2 regions of the Polaromonas sp. P1_E11 genome follow, and region 2 is predicted to be linked to the other one. Evidence: riboswitches for the same ligand, from Rfam matches in the RefSeq annotation. Region 2 holds a riboswitch; the other holds the start of a gene.
The links. Region 2 has a riboswitch for S-adenosylhomocysteine ahead of ahcY (adenosylhomocysteinase). Riboswitches for the same ligand answer to the same signal wherever they lie in the genome.
Positions count from the first base shown of each region.

Region 1: another riboswitch for S-adenosylhomocysteine. It lies ahead of metH (methionine synthase); the one in region 2 lies ahead of ahcY (adenosylhomocysteinase).

Region 1 is NZ_JBFUBA010000007.1:131,906-136,323, forward strand. It holds gene metH (methionine synthase) at 1-2,440, opposite strand, end outside; S-adenosyl-L-homocysteine riboswitch at 2,456-2,552, opposite strand; gene AC1D11_RS20335 (Crp/Fnr family transcriptional regulator) at 2,646-3,254, shown strand; gene AC1D11_RS20340 (Bug family tripartite tricarboxylate transporter substrate binding protein) at 3,324-4,307, opposite strand.
Region 2 is NZ_JBFUBA010000006.1:41,071-45,488, forward strand. It holds gene AC1D11_RS18740 (TlyA family RNA methyltransferase) at 1-825, opposite strand, end outside; gene ahcY (adenosylhomocysteinase) at 986-2,416, opposite strand; S-adenosyl-L-homocysteine riboswitch at 2,516-2,588, opposite strand; gene AC1D11_RS18750 (HAD family hydrolase) at 2,642-3,436, shown strand; gene AC1D11_RS18755 (MFS transporter) at 3,552-4,418, opposite strand, start outside.

The sequences.
Region 1 (4,418 bases), on a different contig from region 2:
CCAGGCGGTCAGCCAGCGCCTTGAGCATGATGGACGAATAATCGTCGTGGTCATCCAGGAAGTACTTTTCCTTTTTCTCGGCGCCAATGCCTGCCGTGACGGCAAAAAGACCGATGTAATCCGGAATTTTTGAGGTGTTTTGGCCCGCAGCGCCCGCATTTCCGGCGCGAGCAGCTATCAATTCAGGAGCAAGTACCTTGGGCGCAACAAAATCAGCCAGGCAACGGCTGGGGCGCATCACGCCGTCAATCGCGGTTTTTTCGGTTTGCTGGCGCAGGCCGTACCAGGTCATGGCCACTTCGCTGCGCGACTCGTCGGTGTAGATCTCGATGTCGTCACCCACGCTGTTGGCGGGATATAGCGCCATCACGCCGTTGGCGGTGAGCCAGCGGCCTTCGATCAGGCGCTTGAGCATGCGCTGCGCGTCGGCATACACGCGCACAGCCTCAGTACCCACGACTTCGTCTTTCAGGATGGCCGGGAAGGCCCCGGCCAGATCCCAGGTCTGGAAGAAAGGTCCCCAGTCGATGTACTGGGCCAGCTCCGACAGGTCGAAGTTCTTGAACACGCGACGGCCAATGAACTTGGGCACGGGCGGCGTGTAGTTGGCCCAGTCCATCGACGTGGCATTGGCGCGTGCTTTGGCCAGCGGCCACATCGGCACCTGCTTTTTGTTGGCGTGCTGGGTGCGCACCTTGTCGTAGTCGGTATACAGCTCTTCGATGTATCTGGCGGCCTGGTCGGACAGCAGGCTTTGCGCCACGCTCACGCTTCGGGACGCATCGGGCACATACACCACCGGGCCTTCGTAGTGCGGGGAAATCTTGACTGCAGTGTGCACGCGGCTGGTGGTGGCGCCGCCTATGAGCAGCGGGATTTTTTTGATGCGGAAGTGATCGTCCTTCTGCATCTCGGCCGCCACATATTGCATTTCTTCCAGGCTGGGCGTGATGAGGCCCGACAGCCCGACGATGTCGGCGCCTTCAACCTTGGCGCGCGCCAATATTTCATGGCAGGGCACCATCACGCCCATGTTGACGACTTCAAAGTTGTTACACTGCAAGACCACCGTCACGATGTTCTTGCCAATGTCGTGCACGTCGCCCTTGACCGTGGCGATGATGATCTTGCCTTTGGTTTTGACGTCACCGCCGGCGGCTTCGAGCAGCAGCTTTTCGGCTTCGATGTAGGGCAGCAGGTGCGCCACAGCCTGCTTCATCACACGGGCGCTTTTCACCACCTGGGGCAAAAACATCTTGCCCTGGCCGAACAGGTCGCCGACGATGTTCATGCCATCCATCAGCGGGCCTTCGATCACGTGCAGCGGCCGACCGCCCTCCGCAAGGATCTCCTGGTAGACCTCTTCGGTGTCGGTCACGATGTGCTCGTTCATGCCGTGGACCAGCGCATGCGACAGGCGCTGGCGCACCGGCAGGGCACGCCATTCATTCTTCTTGCTGTCGTCCCTGGCGCCGCTTTTCGCGGTTTCGGCGACTTCGATCAGGCGTTCGCTGGGCGTGAGTTCGGGCTCGCCGGACTTGTAGGCCGGTGTGCGATTGAGCACCACGTCTTCGACGCGCTCGCGCAGCACCGGATCCAGGTCGTCGTACACACCGACCATGCCGGCATTGACGATGCCCATGTCCATGCCCGCCTGGATCGCGTGGTACAGGAACACGGTGTGGATGGCTTCACGCACCGGGTCGTTGCCGCGAAAGCTGAAGGACACGTTGGACACGCCGCCAGAAACCTTGGCGCCCGGCAGGTTCTGCTTGATCCAGCGCGTGGCGTTGATGAAATCGACCGCGTAGTTGTTGTGCTCTTCGATGCCGGTGGCGATCGCAAAAATGTTCGGGTCGAAGATGATGTCTTCGGGCGGAAAGTCCAGCTCATCGACAAGCACGCGATAGGCGCGTTCGCAGATCTCGACCTTGCGCTCGTATGTGTCGGCCTGGCCCTTTTCATCAAAAGCCATCACCACCGCCGCCGCACCGTAGCGCTTGAGCAGCTTGGCCTGCTGCTTGAAGGGCTCCAGCCCTTCCTTCATTGAGATCGAGTTGACGATGCCCTTGCCCTGGATGCAGCGCAGGCCGGCTTCGATGACGCTCCACTTGGAGCTGTCGATCATGATGGGCACGCGGGCGATGTCGGGCTCGCTGGCGATCAGGTTCAGGAAACGCACCATGGCGGCCTGGCTGTCCAGCATGGCTTCGTCCATGTTGATGTCGATGATCTGCGCGCCGTTTTCGACCTGCTGGCGGGCCACGGCCAGCGCCTGCTCGTATTCACCATTGAGGATCATGCGGGCGAAGGCCTTGGAGCCGGTGACGTTGGTGCGCTCACCGATATTGACAAACAGCGTGCCCGCACCGATGGCGACCGGCTCCAGGCCGGACAGCTTCATGGGGGGAACATTGGGTAAAGATTCAGTTTCAGACACGGACTCACCTTGAGGCAAAGGTGAGCGTCGTTGCTGCAGGGGCCGCCGGAAGCCGCCGCCTGTAACCCAAGCCTGACGAACGCTTGTGTTCGCTGCAACGCTCCTTGGGTTACCATCATTTTAAGGGCTGAACGCCGCCCGCGCCATATCCTTGCGCCAATTGCAAGAGATACCAACAAAAGTCCAGGGGATAGCCGGAGCCACCATGTTTGAAAACCTGTTCGGCAGAAAACAGAAGGGAACGCCCGATGCGCCCGAGTCCATGCGTCCCAAAGACCGCATGCGGGTCATTGAAGGCTCCAGCACGGCCGAGCTCGCCGCCAGGCTGCTGATTGCACCAACCGCCCTGATGCAGCTCACGCCCGAAGAGGCCTTCACCGTCGTCAGCTACATGACGCCGCGCAGGATTTCCGAGGGAACGACCTTCATCCGCGAAGGCGACAAGAGCGATACCGGTTATATGGTGCTGCTGCTCGAGGGCGAAGTCACGGTCGAAAGCATTGTGGTCAGCCGCCGCACGCCGGTCACCATCACGGTGCTGGGCCCCGGCAGCCTGATCGGCGAGATGGGCCTGGTCGACGGCCAGGCGCGGCTGGCATCATGCACTGCCAGCAGCGACGTGAGCTGCGCCGTGCTGTCGCGCGCAGCGCTTGAAAAAATGGGGGAAGAGCAACCGGTGACTGCGGCCAAACTGATGTTTGCCGTTTCGCTGCGCATCGCCGAACGGTTGCGCGACACCAGCGAGAAACTCAAGATGTACAGCCAGCTGGTGCAAGCCATGCAGCAGGAAATCGACCGGCTGATGCCGGGCTGATTTCCGTCTGGCAAAAAAGCGGGAAGGCGCCAGGCTGGCCGCCCTTTCCGCCATTTCCGCCCTTTCGATTTAGTCGAGCTTGATTTTGGCGACCTTGATCAGGCGTCCATAGTCGGCGTGCTCTTTCATCACCATGTAGGCAAAGTCGGCGGAGCTCATGGGGCTGGGGGTCGCGCTCATGCGTGCAAACTTTTCCGCGGTATCGGGCGTGTTGAGTGCGTCGGCGAATGCCCGCTGAAGCTGGTCTGCCGTGGCTTTGGGAAGGTTAGCCGGGCCAAAGATGCCGAACCAGGTGCTGATGTGAAAGCCGGGCAACACGTCGTTAATGGTCGGAATTTCCGTGAAGCTGCTGGAGCGGTTGATGGTGGTCACACCAAAAGCGACCAGCTTGCCCGACTTGATGTTGGCGCTGGCAGAGGCCAGATTGTCGAACATCAGGTCTGTCTGGCCGGACAGCAGGCCAGCCTGCGCCTGGGCCGAGCCGCTGGAAGGCAGGTGCACTACGCTGATCTTGGCCAGGCTTTTAAACAGCTCGCCCGCGAGGTGGCCGGCGCTTCCATTGCCGCCGGAGGCATAGTTCAGCCGGCCGGGGTTCTTGCGCGCATACGCGATCAGGTCCTTGGTGTCCTTGATTTTCAGCCGCCTGGCCGTTTCGGCATTCATGACCAGCACGTTCGGCACCCGCGCCACCAACGTGATAGGCGTGAAGTCCTTCAATGCGTCATAGGGCATGTTCGGGTAGAGCCACGGGTTGATGGCATGGGTGGCCACCGCCCCCATCACCAGCGTATGACCGTCTGCAGGCGCCTTGGCGACGAGGGCCGCACCCACGTTTCCGCCGGACCCCGGCCGGTTGTCAACCGTGACTTCGGTTTTGAGCAGGGGGCGCAGCTTCTCGGCGAGGATGCGCGCAGCGTTGTCCAGCGGGCCGCCGGCTGGATAGGGAACGACGATCGTCACCGGTTTTTGCGGCGACAGCTGCGCATGGCCTGCGAAAGCCGTCATCGCCAACGTGAATGCCGCTGCGGCCTTGATGAATAAACCCACCTTCATGATTTCCTTGGTTATGTTGCGTTGCGTTGTTTTGCCGAACCATCAACGCTGCAGGGCGCAGCGCCGGAGAATGAAAACAGGGTTCGGCAAAGGGGCCTGACTATAGCCGCG
Region 2 (4,418 bases):
GATAAAAAATTCGCGGTTGCCGTCGCCGCCTTCAATCGGCGACGCCAGCCAGGCTTTCACTTCCAGCCCCAGCGCTGCGCAGGCATCGCGCAAGCGCTTTTCGACAAACTCGAAATGCGCCGGGTCGCGCACGATGCCGCCCTTGCCGATCTGGCCGGGCTGCAATTCAAACTGCGGCTTGACCAGCATGAGCAGGTCGCCGCCGGGTTTAAGCAGGCGAACCACCGCGGGCAACACCAGCGTGAGCGAGATGAAGGACAAATCACCGGTCAGGAAGTCGAAGTTGGCTTCTGAGGCTGGGCCCGCTTCATCCAGGTCAGCGTCATCCTCATCGCCATCGAAGTCATCCGGAAAATCCATGTCGCCGCTGTCGCCTGCATGGCCGGCCACCAGGTCGGCGGCGGTCATGGAACGGGCGTTCAGGCCCTCGACGCACACCACACGCGGGTCATCGCGCAGGCTGGCATGCAGCTGGCCGTGGCCCACATCCACACCCACCACCTGCACGGCGCCGTGCTGCAGCAGGCAGTCGGTAAAGCCGCCGGTGGACTGCCCCACGTCAAGGCAGCGCAAACCATCCACCTTCAGGCCGGTAGCTTTCAGCGCGCCTTCGAGCTTGAGCCCACCGCGCGAGATGTACCTGGCTTCGGTGGTGTCCAGCAGCTGCAGTTCGGCGCCGGGCGGAATCTCGTCGCCGTTCTTGGCGACCTTCTTCCAGGCCGCATCGGCTTCAGGACGCCACTGCACCCCCGAAGCGATCAGGCGCTGGGCCTGCGAGCGGGTGGCGGCATGGCCGTGTTCGACGAGGAATAGGTCAGCGCGCATGTAATGTCTTCCGGTATTCCAGCAAAAGCCTTAAGGGCGTAGCGAGCGGCCCGAGGGCAAGGCGCGGGCGTCAGGCAACCGGAATGCACTTGAGGTGCATGAGGATTGCCTGATCGGGACCCGCAACGTCGCTATCGGGTCGCGCAGTAGCCAGGAAAAATCAGTAGCGGTACGTATTAGCCTTGTAAGGGCCGGCCTTGGAGACACCGATGTACGCGGCCTGCTCGTCGCTCAACTCGGTCAGCACAGCGCCAACCTTCTTCAGGTGCAAGCGCGCGACCTTTTCATCGAGGTGTTTGGGCAGCACATAAACCTTGCCCACTTCGTACGCGTCCTTCTTGGTGAACAGTTCGATTTGCGCGATGGTCTGGTTGGCAAAGCTCGAAGACATCACGAAGCTCGGGTGGCCGGTGCCGCAGCCGAGGTTGACCAGGCGGCCCTTGGCCAGCAGGATGATGCGCTTGCCGTCCGGGAAGATCACGTGATCGACTTGCGGCTTGATCTCTTCCCAGGTGCATTTTTCGAGCGAGGCAACGTCGATCTCGTTGTCGAAGTGGCCGATGTTGCAGACGATGGCCTGGTCTTTCATCTTCGCCATGTGGTCATAGGTAATGACGTTCTTGTTGCCGGTGGCGGACACAAAAATGTCGGCCTTGTCGGCGGCGTATTCCATGGTCACGACCTTGTAGCCTTCCATCGCGGCCTGCAAGGCGTTGATGGGGTCAATCTCGGTCACCCACACCTGGGCGCTCAGGGCGCGCAGGGCCTGGGCCGAGCCCTTGCCCACGTCGCCGTAGCCGGCCACGAGTGCGACCTTGCCGGCGACCATCACGTCGGTGGCGCGCTTGATGGCGTCGACCAGCGATTCGCGGCAGCCGTACAGGTTGTCGAACTTGCTCTTGGTGACGGAATCGTTCACGTTGATGGCACGGAGAGCCAGCGTGCCCTTGGCCGACATTTCATTCAAACGCAGCACGCCGGTGGTGGTTTCTTCGGTCACGCCGATGATGTTTTTCAGGCGGCGGCTGTACCAGGTCGGGTCTTGCGCCAGCTTGGCCTTGATCGAGTTGAAGAGGCAGATCTCTTCTTCGCTGCCGGGCTTGGAAATGAGGCTGGCATCTTTCTCGGCCTTGGTGCCCAGGTGCATCAGCAGCGTCGCGTCGCCGCCGTCGTCCAGGATCATGTTGGGGCCTTCTTCAGGCGTGCCCTTGGCACCGCTGAATTCGAAGATCTTGTGCGTGTAGTCCCAGTAGTCGGCCAGGGTTTCGCCCTTGATGGCGAACACCGGCGTGCCGGCGGCGGCAATCGCGGCGGCGGCGTGGTCCTGCGTCGAGAAGATGTTGCACGAAGCCCAGCGCACTTCAGCGCCCAGGGCCTGCAGGGTTTCGATCAGCACGCCGGTCTGGATCGTCATGTGCAGCGAACCGGTGATGCGCGCGCCCTTGAGCGGCTGCACCTTCGCGAATTCTTCGCGGATGGCCATCAGGCCGGGCATTTCAGTTTGCGCGATGTTCAGTTCCTTGCGGCCCCAGGCGGCAAGCGAAATATCGGCAATGATGTAGTCGGTGGAAGGTTTCAGGACGGCGCTCATACGGTTCTCCAAATATCAAACGTCAACTGGGCAAAATCGCCACGGGCATGGCTTTCAGGGGAAGGGAGAATTCAGTCATTCACCCGGCTTGAGAGCACATGCGGGTGAGCGTGGTTGCAATGAAGTCCTGAGCCTGGTCCACGTGATGTGGCTTGCAACGCTCCTCAGGAAGGTGTTGATTGTACCCAAGCCGTCCGGACTTGCCCAGCATGCGAAAATTTCACCATGCAAGAACTCTCCCGCTGGCCCACCGCGCAACGAAAAGCCGTCACCGGCCTCTTTACCGACATCGACGACACACTGACCACCGAGGGCGAGATCACGCCCGATGCGCTGGAAGCTTTGGGTAAATTGAAAGCCGCTGGTTTCAGGATCGTGGCGATCACCGGTAGGCCGGTTGGCTGGAGTGAGCCTTTCGCGGCGCGCTGGCCTGTGGATGCCATCGTGGCCGAGAACGGCGCCGTGGCCCTCCTGCCGGACGCCAAAAGCCCCCCGCCGCGGCCGCTGGCCAAGATCTACCAGCAGGACGCGGCCACACGCAGCGCCAACTTCAGCCGCATGCAAGCCGTGCTGGCGCGCATCGAGCGCGAGCTGCCGGGCGTGACCCGCGCGACCGACTCACCGGGCCGCGAAACCGACATCGCCATCGATCACAGTGAGTTTGTGCAATTGAGCGATGCGCAAATCGCCGCAGTGGTGGCGCTGATGAAAAGCGAGGGCATGCACGCCACCGTCAGCAGCATCCACATCAACGGCTGGTATGGCAGCCACAACAAGCTCGAAGGCGCGCGCTGGATCGTCCGCCAGCTCTGGCAGCGCGACCTGGACGCCGAGATGGACCAATGGGTCTATGTGGGCGATTCGACCAACGACCAATTAATGTTCAAGACCTTTGCCAACAGCGTGGGCGTGGCCAACATCGCGCGCTTTGTGCCGCAGCTGGCGCACTTGCCACGCTATGTGACGCGGGGTGAGCGCGGTGCAGGTTTTACTGAGGTTGCACGCGCTCTGCTGGATTAACAACCGTGCCTGCCCCGCGTTAACTCAGCGGGTGCCGCGGATCGGGCTTTGCCCGGCCGCAGGCACCGTCCCCTGAAGGGGAGGGGACGCTACACGAAGTGAGCGTCAGCAGGGGTTAGCTACATTGGCGGCGCACTGAGCTCCAGCGCAACCAGGCGCCGAGGGCCGCCACGGCCAGCACCAGCGCGGCGTAGCCCTCTACCGTAGCCGGCAAGCCCAGCGGCGCAATCAAACGGCCTGCCAACATGGCCGGCACGCTAAAGGCCAGATAGCTGGTGGCATACAGCGCGGCAAACAGCTCCGCCCGCTGATGCGGCTGCGCCAGTGGCGCGAGGGTCTGCACCTGCGCCGAAAACGCCGAGCCGCCGCCAAAACCGGCCAGCGCCGTGCCGGCAAAAAACAGCGCCACAGAGCGCGTGGCCAGCGACACAGCCACCAGGCCGGCGCCCACGGCCAGCAAGCTCATGCCGACGGCGCTCATGCGCACCGGCGACAGTTTTTTCAGCAAAGTTGGCGACGCGGCGCCCAGACCGAAGAAGGTGGCAATGGCCAGGCCATTGACGATGCCGTCATGGATGCCAAAGATTTGCTGCAGCATGGAAGGCACCAGCGACAGGTACAGCCCTGCGAGCGACCACACCGCCAGCATCGTCGGCACACCGCGCACAAATTCGCCGCGCGCCTGCACCGGGATTGAAATGCGCGGCACCAGCGAAGCCAGCGCGCCGGGGCGTGGCGTGGCGCTTTCGGGCAGAAAGAGTGTGGCCACCGCACCCACGACGCAAATCGCTGCCAGCACGCCAAACACCAGCGGCACCGGGTGCAAAGCAAACTTGACGGCAATGCCGGTGAGCAGCGCGCCCACGGCCAGCCCCGCCAGCGGCGAGACGCTGCCGATCATCGCGCCCAGGCGCTTTTGCGCAGCCGGGGCGGCCTCCACCACCGCCGCCGTCAGTGCGCCGCTGACCATGCCGGTGGCAAT